One region of the Streptomyces sp. NPDC002825 genome, then DNA from elsewhere that is predicted to be linked to it. Evidence: riboswitches for the same ligand, from Rfam matches in the RefSeq annotation. Region 1 holds a riboswitch; the other holds the start of a gene.
What was found. A riboswitch is a leader RNA that binds a small molecule or an ion and turns the genes downstream of it on or off. The one in region 1 is predicted to bind cyclic di-AMP.
Positions count from the first base shown of each region.

Region 1 (6,788 bases):
GCTCATGGGATCGAGTATCCACCCCTCCTGAGGGGGGTGCTCGTGCGCCCCTTCACAAGGTCTGTGGACACCTCTGCTACACTCCGCCGCCCACGTGATCCATGTCATGGCGCTGCAAAGGAACCAGGGTGCAAGGGCGAACGTTGTTCACCCCTTGTGAACTGGCCTGGAGAGCCCCCGTTAACGCTGAACCGGAGCCCAGCTTCACACGATGGAAACATCGAGCGAATCGGCCTCCGGACCTGCGAAAGGGCCCTGAGACGCCCCTCGGAGGGCCCAATGACCTTCCTCGGGCGCCATCAGGGCCCTTTTCCTTGTGAAGAACTTCACGAACCTTTTCCGACGGGGTGTCGCCGGAGGGCTCGATAGTCGCCCGCTATGCCACGGATAGAGCGATCCCATCGAGAATGTCGTGCTCGCTGACGACGACCTCGCGGGCCCCGACGCGCTCCACGATCTCCCGCAGGACGAGGGCTCCGGCGATGATCACGTCGACCCGGCCGGGGTGGATGACGGGGATCGCGGCCCGCTCGTCGTGGGTGGAGGCGAGGAGCCGCTCGGTCACCTCGGCGACCTGGGCGGCGGAGATCCGGGAGTGGTGGACCTTCTCGGAGTCGTACTCGGGGAGTCCGAGGGCGATCGCGGCGACCGTGGTGACCGAGCCGGCGAGTCCGACGAGGGTGTCGGCCGCGTCGATCGGGACGGTCTCGGCGGCCAGGTCGAGCGCGGTACGGACGTCGGCGCGGATCGCGGCGACCTCCTCGGCGGTCGGCGGGTCGTGGCGGACGTGCCGCTCGGTGAGCCGGACGCAGCCGATGTCGACGGAGCGGGCGGCCTCGACGTGCTTGTTGCCGACCACGAACTCCGTCGAGCCGCCGCCGATGTCCACGACGAGGCGCCGGTCGTCCCCGTGCAGCTCGCCGGTGGCGCCGGTGAAGGAGAACTCGGCCTCCTGGTCGCCGGTGATGACCTCGGGCTCGACGCCCAGGATCTCCACGACCCCGTTCACGAAGTCCTGGCGGTTCTCGGCGTCGCGGGAGGCGGAGGTGGCGACGAAGCGCAGCCGCTCGGCGCCCAGCTCCTTGATGGCCTCGGCGTACTCGCGGCAGGCCGCGAAGGTCCGCTCCAGGGCCTCGGGGGCGAGCCGGCCGGTCTTGTCGACGCCCTGCCCGAGCCGGACGATCGTCATCCGCCGGTCCAGCTCGATCAGCTCGCCCGTCGACCCCGCGCCGGAGGCGCTCTCGGGCACAGCCACGTCGGCGACGAGGAGGCGGATGGAGTTCGTACCGCAGTCGATTGCCGCGACCCTGGTCACTTCGCTCCTTCTTCCTCATCCTTGTCGGCGCACGGGTTCACGCAGGGGCCCTTCGCCCACCACTCCGGCAGCATCGCGAGGGCCTCGTCGCCGAACGGGTTCACGCCCGGGCCCGCGGCCAGGGAGTGGCCGACGAGCACGTGCAGGCACTTGACCCGGTCCGGCATGCCGCCGGCGCTCGGGAAGCCCTCCAGGACCTCGATGGCGTCACGTCGGGCGATGTAGTCCTCGTGCGCGGCCCGGTAGGCGGCGGCCAGCTCCGGGTCGGTGGCGAGCCGGGCCTGCATCTCCTTCATGACCCCGTTGGCCTCCAGGGTGCCGATGGCCGAGGCCGCCCGGGGGCAGGTCAGGTAGTACGTGGTCGGGAACGGCGTGCCGTCGGGGAGCCGGGGCGCGGTCTCGACGACGTCCGGGTTCCCGCACGGGCAGCGGTGCGCGATGGCGCGCAGGCCGCGGGGCGGGCGGCCGAGCTGGAGCTCGAAGGCGGCGATGTCCGTCTCGGTGGGCTCGGTGCGTTCGGTCTGCGGAGGGGGCGTTTCCATGTCTGCCTTGTTCGTGTCGCGGAGGGGTCAGGGACGGTCGGCGTGGTCGACGCCGTCCCAGAGGTTGTCGTACCAGGGGCGGTCGGCCGCGCCCTGGTCGGCGCGGGGCCGTTGCTCCGCGTCGGGGTCGTTCACGGTGAAGCCGGTCTCGCCGGGGAGCACGTAGTGCAGGTGCTCGCGGGCGAGGCGGCGGACGTAGGCCGGGTCCTGGAGGCGGGCCTTCTCGTCCTTCAGCTCCTCGACCCGCCGGGCGGCCTCGGCGGCCCTGCGCTCCTGCTCGGCGATCTCGCCCTGCTGGGAGACGTAGCTCCGCATCGGGTAGGCGAGGGCCACGACGAGGGAGCAGACCACGAGGGCGAGGAAGGCCGCGCGGCCGGTGAGCCGGGAGCGGCGGGCCTGGCGGCGGGTCTGGGAGCGGTAGACACGGGCGGCGGTCTGCTCGCCGAGCAGCCTGATCCGGGTCGCGGTCGAGAACCGGTCCCGGTCCTTCGCGGCCATGTCGTGTCGCCTCCCCTGTTCACGCGGACGTCCCCGCACACGGTACGGGACCGAGTACGGGGACGTACGGAAGCCGCCCTACGGAGAGGCCGGCCCTATTACAGCGTCAGGCCTTTTCAGCCCTTGAAGCGCGGGAAGGCGCTGCGGCCGGCGTAGACCGCGGCGTCGTCGAGGATCTCCTCGATGCGCAGGAGCTGGTTGTACTTGGCGACGCGCTCGGAGCGGGCCGGGGCGCCGGTCTTGATCTGGCCGCAGTTGGTGGCGACGGCGAGGTCGGCGATGGTGACGTCCTCGGTCTCGCCGGAGCGGTGCGACATCATGCACTTGAAGCCGTTGCGCTGGGCGAGCTCGACGGCGTCCAGGGTCTCGGTCAGGGAGCCGATCTGGTTGACCTTGACCAGGAGGGCGTTGGCGGTGCCCTCCTCGATGCCGCGGGCGAGGCGCTCCGGGTTGGTGACGAACAGGTCGTCGCCGACGAGCTGGACCTTGGTGCCGAGCTTGTCGGTGATGACCTTCCAGCCGGCCCAGTCGTCCTCGAACAGCGGGTCCTCGATGGAGACGAGCGGGTACGCGGAGACGAGCTCCTCGTAGTACTCGGTCATCTCGGCGGCCGAGCGGGACTTGCCCTCGAACTCGTACACGCCGTCCTTGTAGAACTCGGACGCGGCGACGTCGAGCGCCAGCGCGATGTCCTTGCCCGGGACGTAGCCGGCCTGCTTGATGGCCTCCAGGATGAGGTCGAGCGCCTCGCGGTTGGAGTCCAGGTTCGGGGCGAAGCCGCCCTCGTCGCCGAGGCCGGTGGAGAGGCCCTTGGTCTTCAGGACGGACTTGAGGGTGTGGTAGACCTCGGTGCCCCAGCGGAGGGCCTCGGAGAAGGACTCCGCGCCGATCGGGGCGATCATGAACTCCTGGATGTCCACGTTGGAGTCGGCGTGCGACCCACCGTTGAGGATGTTCATCATCGGAACGGGCAGCAGGTGCGCGTTCGGGCCGCCCAGGTAGCGGAAGAGCGGGAGGTCGCTGGCCTCGGAGGCGGCGTGCGCGACGGCGAGGGAGACGCCGAGGATGGCGTTGGCGCCGAGCGAGCCCTTGTTCTCGGTGGCGTCCAGGTCGAACATGGCCTGGTCGATCAGGCGCTGCTCGGTGGCGTCGTAGCCGACGAGCTCCGGGCCGATCTGCTCGATGACGGCGAGGACGGCCTTCTCGACACCCTTGCCCTGGTAGCGGTTGGGGTCACCGTCGCGAAGCTCGATGGCCTCGAACGCACCGGTGGAGGCGCCGGACGGAACAGCAGCACGGCCGGTGCTGCCGTCGTCGAGGCCGACCTCGACCTCGACCGTGGGGTTGCCTCGGGAGTCCAGGATTTCCCGGGCTACGACGACGTCGATGGACGGCACGAGCATCTCCTTCTGGGATGTGACGCTGGATGTGACGCAAGGTCGTGCAGGGTCGCGTGGCCTTGCGACAAGAGCCTAACCGGCTCGGGGGCTCCGGCCCGCCGTGCGCCCGCCCCCTGGGACGAAAAAGGACCCAAGGGCACGCATCCCGGGACGAAGGACCCCAGATCTACTGGACGGTAACCACGGAGCCCCGCCTGAAACGGGGGAACCCCGGTCCGGCGCGCACGGGGGAAGGGCACGCCGGACCGGGGTGGTCACCGCGGGAGGGTCGTCGGGGCCGCGTGAGCCGCCGGACTCACGCGAGCCGCCGGGCTCACTTCAGGTGGAGCTGCTGACCCGGGTAGATGAGGTCGGCGTTCTCGACGACGTCCTTGTTCAGCTCGAAGAGCTTGGCCCAGCCGCCCTTGACGCCGTGCGCCTGGGCGATCTTGCTGAGGGTGTCGCCGGCGACGACCTTGTACTCGCCGTCACCCTTCTTGACCTTCTTGCCGGTCGGGGTGGTGACGGTCTTCGGCGCCTTGCGCTGCTCGCTGCGGCTGGTCGGCTGCTCGGCGCGACGCTCCTGCTGCTTGGGGGCGGCCTGCTGCGGGGCGGCCTGCTGGGGCTCGCTCTGCTGCGGGGCGGTCTCGGCGGCGCCGCCGTCGTACGAGGCGCTGGAGAGGCCGACGCCGCAGCTCGGCCAGGCACCCTTGCCCTGGCCCGCGAGGACCTTCTCGGCGATGGCGATCTGCTGGGCCTTCGAGGCCAGGTCGGCGCGCGGGGCGTAGGCGGTGCCACCGAAGGCGGCCCAGGTGGAGTTGGTGAACTGCAGGCCGCCGTAGAAGCCGTTGCCCGTGTTGATGGACCAGTTGCCGCCGGACTCGCACTGGGCGACGGTGTCCCACTCGGCGGTGGTGGCGGCCGAGGCGGTGCCCGCGGTCAGCAGCGGGGCGGCGACGGCGACACCGGTCACGCCGACGAGCGTGGCGACCTGGGCGGCCTTGGAGGGACGGCGGTGTTTGCCCTTGGCGGAAAACAGCATGGGGATTCTCCTCACCGACGCCTGTGAGGTGAGCTGTCGGGTTCGGGCCGGAAAGTTGCCCGGCCGCGTGTCCTTGCACGCGGCTTCACCCCAAGCCGGTCGTCGGCCGTCTGTCTCAACGGCCGGGACCGGCACTTACCTTGGGTCCCCCACTCCTGCCTTCGGCGCTTGCGCGACGACTGTTCCCGGCGGCCGACGGCAGGATTCGGCGTTTCGGTCGACGGGGCCCGCGGTGGCGAGCGGTGACGACCGTAGACACAGACCCACCGGAAGTTCAAAGAGGCTTATTGCGGAAATATCGCCCCTGCTTGCCCTCCGGTGGGCGGTGTTTGCGCAGGTGAGAGGTGACGGAAGCAAAGTTTGCGGACGTGACACGCCAGTTGGGACGAAGAGACCCATGTCTCACTTGCCCAGAACCGGACATAAGACCGCGAACTAACCCGCCGCCGCCGTCGAACCCGCCGTCAGGTCAAGGCTCTGACCAGGCAGGATGAGGTTCGGATCGGTGCCCACGGTCCCCCGGTTGGCGTCGTAGAGGGCGGTCCAGCCTCCGGGGAGTTCGTTCTCCTCCGCGATGTCGGACAGGCTGTCACCGGGTCGCACGGTGTATTCGCCCGAAGTGTCCTGACTGTCCGTTGCGCCCGCGTGCTTCACACCGTCAGCCGCCGTCGTGGAGTCGACCTTTTCCGCAGGCTTGTCCGGGCTCGACGCGTGTCGGCCGGTTTCGAGCGAACCGTCCGTTGTGCCGGATTCCTCCGGGGCGGCCTCACCCCGGTGCTTGCCGGTGCCGGGCGTGGCCGACGGCACGTCACCCTTCGGCGTCTCGGACGAATCCGGCGTACCGGGCGTAACGGATGCGTCGGGTGTGACCGGGCTCGCGGACGTGCCGGGCGTGGCCGGGGTCGCGGGCGTGGCCGGGGTCGCGGAGGTCGCCGGAGCGCTGGGCGTGGCGGGCGTCGCGGGAGTGGCCGGGGTCGCGGACGCGGCGGAGCGCCCGGCCGCCGAGCCTTCGGTGCCCGTGGTGCGGTTGGACTCGGGGAGGGGGCCCGTGGGCGTGGTCGGGACGACGGTCGGGCCGGGGTTCACACCCGTGGCCTTGCCGTCGTTCTTCAGGCCGGCGATCGGCGCGCAGGTGGCCCACTCGTCGCTGCCCGTGGCGAGCGCCTTCTCGGCCACCGCGATCTGCTGGGCGCGGCTGGCGAGGTCGGGGCTGGGCGCGTACGCGAGACCGCCGTGCCGCTCCCAGCTGTCCTGGGTGAACTGCAGGCCGCCGTACATGCCGTTGCCGAAGTTGGCGCTCCACTGGCCGCCGGACTCGCACTCGGCGACCCGGTCCCAGGTGGCGGCGTCGGCGGCGGAGGCGGATCCGGTGGCGAGCAGCGGCAGCGCCATGGCGGATCCGGTGACGCCCGCGGCGACGACGATGGCGGGGGCCTGACGGGGGCGACGGTGTCGTCCGTTCCCGGAACGCATAGGAGGGCCTTTCGCGTGACGGCTGAGACTGCCGGGAAACGTAGCGGTATTCGAACGCCCGTCACAAGTCGATCGCCCCGCGATCACGTGAAGATCACATTTCTGATGGTCCGTCAGTGTGCAAGAGGGGTACGGAAGGGGAGAACTCCACCGGAAGCGTGCGCAAACCACGCATGATGAGCCCACCGCGCCACCGGAGTTCGGAAGGGTCGGCGGCAAGTCGCAGATCGGGCAGGCGAGTCAGCAGGGTCGCGAGCGCCGTCTGACCTTCGAGGCGGGCGAGCGGAGCGCCGAGGCAGTAGTGGATGCCGTGCCCGTAGCCGAGGTGCTGGTTGTCGCGCCGGGCGAGGTCGAGGGTGTCGGGGCCGTCGAACCGCTCCGGGTCCCGGTCGGCGGCGGCGAGCACCACGAGCACCGGGTCGCCCGCCGGGATCTCCTGCCCGCCGATGGTCAGCGCGCGTGTCGCGTACCGCCAGGTCGCCATCTCCACGGGCCCGTCGTACCGCAGGAGTTCCTCGACGCCGGTCTCCAGGAGTCCG
Region 1 covers NZ_JBEOVH010000035.1:42,579-49,366, reverse strand. The annotation lists gene ABT041_RS32880 (NAD(P)/FAD-dependent oxidoreductase) at 1-6, opposite strand, end outside; gene ABT041_RS32875 (Ppx/GppA phosphatase family protein) at 377-1,315, opposite strand; gene ABT041_RS32870 (DUF501 domain-containing protein) at 1,312-1,857, opposite strand; gene ABT041_RS32865 (FtsB family cell division protein) at 1,885-2,355, opposite strand; gene eno (phosphopyruvate hydratase) at 2,472-3,758, opposite strand; gene ABT041_RS32855 (transglycosylase family protein) at 4,069-4,776, opposite strand; cyclic di-AMP (ydaO/yuaA leader) riboswitch at 4,780-4,953, opposite strand; gene ABT041_RS32850 (transglycosylase family protein) at 5,212-6,249, opposite strand; gene ABT041_RS32845 (cytochrome P450 family protein) at 6,344-6,788, opposite strand, start outside.

Region 2 (6,788 bases), on a different contig from region 1:
AGCGGCACGGTCGGTTCGTCCACCGGCATGGTGGGGGCCGCTCCCGGGCCGGGGCGGACCGACTCGCCCTCGCTCAGGGAGACCAGCCGGCCGAGCCGGTGGCCGCTGAGCCGGGCGTGCTGGGAGGCCTTGTCGTACGCGTCCCGGTAGGCGGCCTCACGGGCCTTCGTCCGCAGCGCCGAGGGGTCGGCGACGTCGAAGACGACGCCGTTGACCCGGACCGCGTTGCCGGTTGCCTCGTTGACGGCGCCGATGACCTGGCCGGTCCGGTCGAGGTCGCGGACCTTCACCGAGAAGGACTGACCCGCCTGATAGCCCGTCACCTTGCTGTCCCCGGCGGTGTTCTGGGTGTAGACCGGGGCCAGTGAGAGGTTGTCGGTGCGGATGTCCCGGTCGGCGATCCCCTGCTTGTGCAGGACGTCGAGGAGCGCCTCGGCCGCGGTGGTCTGCGCCGACATCGCCTCCTTCGCCGTCGGGCGGGTGGCCTCGACCCCGACGGACACGATCGCCAGGTCGGGCGCGGCGGACGCGCGGCCGTTGCCCGTGACGGTGACCGTGGCCGTGGCCGGGTCCGTGGCGGCGGTGCGGAGGGAGGTCCGCTCGGGCGCGGCGGCCAGGGCGGGGGCAGCCGTGCCGGCGAGGAGGCCGCCGAGCACGGCGGTGGCGGCGAGCAGACGGGCGGTACGGGCGGCACTGGGCCGGCGGATCGTCACAGGCGGTCCCTTCGGGGGGCGGGTGCCGGGGCTCCGGCGGGCACATCCCAGCACCCGGCGCCGCCGCGTCCCGCGCGCCACTCCTGACCGGCCGCCCCCTTCACCTCTCCGCACCAACCGCGCCGGGGCCGGGACCCCGGGGGCACGAGCCGGGGAACCCGTACGCCGGCCCGCACCGCGCCGCCCGAATCCCCGCGCCCGCCCGTTCGCCGTCCGCCGCTCGTGCACCGCGCCGCCCGAATCCCCGCGCCCGCCCGTTCGCCGTCCGCCGCTCGTGCACCGCGCCGCCCGAATCCCCGCGCCCGCCCCCTCGGCGCCCACCGCCCGTGGACCCTGCCGCCTGCACCCCCGCGACCGCCCCTCAGCCGTCCGCCGGCCGCCGACCGTCCGCCGCCGAGCCGCCCCCTCGGCGTTGCCGCCCGCGTCGCCGTACCGCCCCCTACAGCGGCATGAGGTCGGGGCGCTTCGCCTCGACGTGGTCGCCGGAACTCTCGCCGCGCAGCCGGCGCCCGATCCACGGCACCAGGTACTCCCTGGCCCAGTGGATGTCGTCGCGGCGCACCTCGAGCGTGCCGCGCGGCGGGACCGGCGGCCAGGGCTGGTCGGGGTCGGCGGGCACGGGCATGCCGAGGACCTGGGCGGCGCGCAGGGCGACGCGGGTGTGCCCCTCGGGCGAGAGGTGCAGCCGGTCGTCGTCCCAGGCGCGCCGGTCCTGGACGGACTTGAGCGACCACAGGTCGAGGACCGGGCAGTCGTAGCGGTCGGCGATGGCCCGGACGTGACCGTTGTACGTGGCGATCTTGCCGCGCAGGTGCTTGAGCAGGGTCACGCCGCGGGTGTCGAAGCCGGTGGTCACCATGACGGTGCCGACCGCGGAGGTCAGATCGGCGACGGCGCGCTCGAAGCGCTCGGCCACGTCGTCCGGGTCCGTCCCGGGGCGGATGATGTCGTTGCCGCCCGCGCAGAAGGTCACCAGGTCGGGGGCGAGTTCCTTCGCCCGGGGGACCTGTTCCGCCACGATCTGGTCGAGAAGGCGCCCGCGTACGGCCAGGTTGGCGTAGCGGAAGTCGTTCTCCGGCAGCTGGTCGGCGAGCAGGACCGCGAAGCGGTCCGCCCAGCCGACGTACGTCCCGTCGGGCCCGGGGTCTCCGACGCCCTCGGTGAAGCTGTCACCGATCGCCGCGTACGACCCGAATGCGTTCTTGTCTGTTGATCTCGAATCGTCTGCCACGGGAGCACATCCTTCCCCTTCGGATGTGACCTACGCGACCGTAAGGAGGGGTTGACGGCGGGTGACATATGCCACCGATAAAGATTCCGCCAAGCCGGAATACGCCGGAGGCCCGGCACGTGCGTGCCGGACCTCCTGACGTCGAAAGCGTGCTGACATGATGTCAGATGCTGACGCCGTGCGACCGCAGGGCGGCCAGCGGGTCGATGTCGGAGCCGTACTCCGGCCCGGTGCGCATCTCGAAGTGCAGGTGCGGGCCGGTGACGTTGCCGGTCGCGCCGGAGAGGCCGATCTGCTGTCCGCCGGTGACGGTCTGGCCGGCGGAGACGGAGATGGAGGAGAGGTGGGCGTACTGCGAGAAGGTGCCGTCGGCGTGCTGGATGACGACCTGGTTGCCGTACGCGCCGCCGTCGCCGGCGGAGTAGACGGTGCCGGGGCCGACCGCGACGACGGTGGTGCCGGTGGAGGCGATGAAGTCGACGCCGGTGTGGTAGCCGGAGGACCACATGGAGCCCGAGGCGCGGTACGGGGTGGAGATGCCGCCGTTGACGGGGACGACCCAGCCGGAGGACGAGGTCGTGCCGGTCGAGGCGGAGGACGACGAAGAGGAGGAGGTGGTGGCGGCCGGGGCCGAGGAGCGCTCGCTGCTGCGGGAGGCGCGCGGGGTGTCGCCGTTCTTGCCGGAGCCCTGCGTGCTCTTGTGCGTGGCCTTCGCGTGGGCCTTCGCGGTGCTCTTGCCGCCGAGGGTGAGCTTCATGCCGGGCAGGATCAGCGAGGGGTTCTCGCCGATGACCTGGCGGTTGTCCTTGTAGAGCTTCTGCCAGCCGCCCGCGAGGTGGTGCTCGGCGGCGATCTTCGACAGGTAGTCGCCGCGGACCACGGAGTACGTCTTCGGCGCGGCCTTCGCCTGGGCGGCGGGGGCGGTCTTCACCTGGGCGACGGCCTGGGCGGGAGCGGCGGCGGGGGCGGCCTGCTCGGCGGCGTGGGCGCCGGTGGCTCCGAGGAGCGGGAGGGCGACGACGGCGCCGCCGGTGCCGGCGGCGGCGATACCACGGGTCAGGCGGTTGGCCTTGGGGCGGCGGTGCTTACCCTTCGCGGGCATGGCGAATTCCTCTCCGTCGCCTGCGAGGTGAGCTGTCGGGTTCGGACTGGAGATGTCCGGTCGCGTTCTCACACGACTTCACCCCTAGCCGTCCTTCTTCGAGGGATCGGCGTACTTACCTGGGTCCCCCGCTCCTGCCTCGTACGGGTGAGTGCGGATTCCGGGCGGTGGCAGGATTCGGCGGTCCGACCGGAGTGAGCGCGACGCTAGACGAGGGGGGTCGGCGTGAACAAGCCACGATTTTCAAGGATTCGCGGATCTCTTGATATTCGGCCGGAATTCCGGTCACCCTCCGTGGATGACGCTCCCTCGATCTCCTTTTCCCCGGGGGTATTTGGAAAAGACGATCAGGCACGGTCCGTCACGGTTATGACGCTGCTCACGCGCCGTTCCCCATCTCCCCTACAACCGGGGCGGGTTACCCCTAACGCCTCAATACGGACAGATCACCCATTCCCGTCCGAGGGGGTGCGTGTTCCCGCCCCCACCCGAGATGATTGCCCCAGGAACCGATCTACAGAACAGGAGCAGCCGTGACGCAGCAGCTGCCGCAGACCCCGCCCGCCGGAGCCGACGAGCCCGAGCTGACGGAGGTCCGCAACTTCCGGGACGTGGGCGGCCTGCCGACGACGGACGGGCGCGCGGTCCGCCCCGGCCGCCTCTTCCGCAGCGGCCACCTCGCGCACGCGACGGAGGAGGACGCCGCCTTCCTCGCCTCGCTGGGCCTGCACACCGTCTTCGACTTCCGCAACGACGCGGACCGGAGGATCGAGGGCGCGGACGTCGAGCTGCCCGGCGTGCGGAACGTGAACATACCGCTCAACGACCCGGCCGACGGCAAGGAGTTCTGGCGGCTGGTGCGCGAGGGCGAGATCGCGCAGCTGCGGGAGATCCTCGGCGACGGCAAGGCCGCCGCCCGGATGTCCGATTCGTACCGCAAGAACGTGCTTGAGCGGACCGAGGAGCACAGCCGGCTCCTGCACTCCATGGCGGACGAGAGCGTCCCGGCCCTGCTGCACTGCGCGGCGGGCAAGGACCGGGCCGGGGTCGCCATCGCGATCACCCTGCTCGCGGTCGGGGTCGAGCGGGAGGCCATCGAGGCGGACTACGTGAAGTCGAACGCCCCGCACCGCCGCTACAAGGTGCGCCGCAGCTCCACCTCCCCGGACGCGATGTCGCCCGAGGTGATGGAGCTGCTCAGCCCGCTCTTCGACGCGCGGGTGGAGTATCTGCGGGCCGCCTTCGACACGATCGAGACGACCTGGGGCTCGGTGGACGCCTACCTCTCCGAGGGCCTGAAGCTGGCCCCGGAGACCCGCGAGCGGCTGCGGGAGCGGTTCCTCACCGAGGCGTAGCCCCGGCTACTGGTTCTGCCCGCCCAGCATGAAGAGCAGGTAGAGGAAGCCGGCGAAGAGGTGGCCGGCGATCAGGTAGGCGAAGAGGCGGAGCACGAGCCCCTTGGGGAACTTGCCTTCACCGCGCTCCTCGCCGGTGACCGGTACGGACTTCTCGGACATGTCGGTCCTTTCCTGAGGAATCGTCATGGAACGTCAGCGCCGGTGCGGGGTCCCGTCGCCGAGGCACAGCTCGGCGACGGGGCTCTGCATCAGGGTGTGGACGAAGAGCAGCTCGGCCCCACCGGGGGTGGCGGCGCCGATCCGGTGCGGGGTGAGCGAGTCGAAGTGCGCACTGTCCCCGGGGTCGAGGACGTGGACGACCTCGCCGAGCGCGAGCCGCACCCGCCCCTCCAGGACGTGGATCCACTCCTCGCCGGGGTGGACCCGCACGATGTCGGCCCGGGTGGCGTACGGCACGTGGACCCGCAGGCACTGCAGGGCGCGCCCGGCGCCGCCCGCCTGGCGGTAGATCCAGCCGTCGGCCTCGACGGGTTCGGAGCGGTCGGCCCGGACGACCGGATCACGCTCGGGGGGCGTCTCGCCGAGGAGCTCGGAGACCGTCGTACCGTAGATACGGGACAGGGCGAGCAGCATCGGCAGCGAGGGCTGCCGGTTCCCGGTCTCCAGGCGCGACAGGTGCGCCGGGGAGAGGCCGGCCCGCTGGGCGGCGGCCTCCAGGGTGAGTCCCCGGCGGCGGCGCAGGGCCCGCAGCTGGGGGGCGACGTCGGGCAGGACGCCGACGGTGGCGGGGTCCGGGGAGGTCTCCCCGGGGACGTGGTCCATGCGTCCATTCCGCCAGGATCGTGCCTCTGAGGCAACTTTATTGCCTCAGAGGCAAAACCCCGGGACCCGATCCGGTCAGCGCTGCGCGACCGCCTGCTTGACCAGCGTCTTTCCGAAGTCCCACATCAGCCCGCCACCGCCGTGGGCGTCGTCCATGACGGCGGTGAAGGCGGTGACGAACCGGTCCACGTCCGCCTCGTCGATGACCAGCGGCGGGATCAGCTTGATCACCTCCAGATGGTCCCCGGAGACCTGCGTGAGGATCCGGTGCCGCTGGAGCAGCGGGACGACGACCATCTGGGCGAAGAGGCCCTTGCGGGCCGCCTGGAGCATCGTCCAGCGCCCGCGCAGCCCGAGCGAGGAGGGCCGCCCGAACTCGATCCCGATCATCAGGCCGCGCCCGCGGATCTCGTGCAGCAGCTCGTACCGCGGCACGAGCTCCTTCAGCCGGTCCGAGAGCAGCTCGCCGATCCGGCGCGCGTGCGCGACGGTGCCCTCGTCCTCCATGACGGAGAGGACGGCGAGCCCCGCGGCCATGGCCTGGGCGTTCGACCCGAAGCTCGCCGAGTGGACCAGGACCCGGTCCATCGACGAGTAGACCTTCTTGAAGATCCAGTCCTTGCCGAGGGTGGCGCCGACCGGCACATAGCCGCCGGAGAGCGCCTTGGCGACGCAGACCAGGTCCGGCTCGACTCCCTCCTCGTGCTGGTACGCGTAGAAGTCGCCGGTCCGGCCGAGGCCCGTCTGCACCTCGTCGGCGATGAGCAGCGCCCCGTGCCGGTGAAGGAGCTCCTGGGCGCCCCGGAGGAAGCCCGGGGGCGCCTCGTGGACGCCCTTGCCCTGGATGGGCTCGACGACGAAGGCGGCCACGTCGCCCTTCCGCAGCTCCCGCTCCAGGGCGCCGAGGTCGCCCAGCGGGATCGCCGTGTCCGGGAGGAGCGGGTCGAAGCCCTCCCGGAAGCCCTGCTCGCCGTTGACGGAGAGGGAGCCGGTGGTGAGCCCGTGGAAGGCGTGGTGGCAGTAGAGGATCCTCGGCCGCCCGGTGGCGTACCGGGCGAACTTGAGGGCGGTCTCCACGGCCTCGGTGCCGCTGTTGCCGAAGAAGACCCGGTCAAGGTGCGGGCTGTGGGCGAGCAGCTTCTCGGCGAGGAGGCCGGGCAGCGGCTGGCAGTCGAAGCGGGTGAGGTCGGCGAGCTGGGCGTCCAGGACGTCGTGGAGGGCCTTGCGGACGACGGGGTGGTGCCGTCCGAGGCCCATCACGCCGAAGCCGGCGAGCATGTCGAGGTGGTCGACGCCGTCGGCGTCCCAGAAGTGGGCGCCCTCGGCCCGCTCGTACACCTTGTCGAAGCCGATGGTGTGCAGCATCCGGGGCAGCTGGTGGTTGAGGTACCTGGCGTGCAGCTCGTACCGCTCCGCGCCGCGCTCGGAGAGCAGCGCCCGCAGGTCGAACCCGCCGGTCATGACGTGCTGTTCCCGGAGACGGTCTCCCGGACGGCGCGCAGGGACTCCTTGAGGGAGCCCATGGTGGCGAGGACGGCAGTGGGCTCGTAGCCGCAGTGCGC
Region 2 covers NZ_JBEOVH010000015.1:77,229-84,016, reverse strand. The annotation lists gene ABT041_RS20600 (SIMPL domain-containing protein) at 1-713, opposite strand, end outside; gene ABT041_RS20595 (SGNH/GDSL hydrolase family protein) at 1,153-1,944, opposite strand; gene ABT041_RS20590 (M23 family metallopeptidase) at 2,108-3,046, opposite strand; cyclic di-AMP (ydaO/yuaA leader) riboswitch at 3,049-3,223, opposite strand; gene ABT041_RS20585 (tyrosine-protein phosphatase) at 3,580-4,401, shown strand; gene ABT041_RS20580 (DUF6126 family protein) at 4,408-4,563, opposite strand; gene ABT041_RS20575 (helix-turn-helix domain-containing protein) at 4,597-5,226, opposite strand; gene ABT041_RS20570 (aspartate aminotransferase family protein) at 5,302-6,687, opposite strand; gene hpnH (adenosyl-hopene transferase HpnH) at 6,684-6,788, opposite strand, start outside.
Region 2: linked by a shared signal. The riboswitch ahead of ABT041_RS20590 (M23 family metallopeptidase) and the one ahead of ABT041_RS32855 (transglycosylase family protein) in region 1 are both predicted to bind cyclic di-AMP.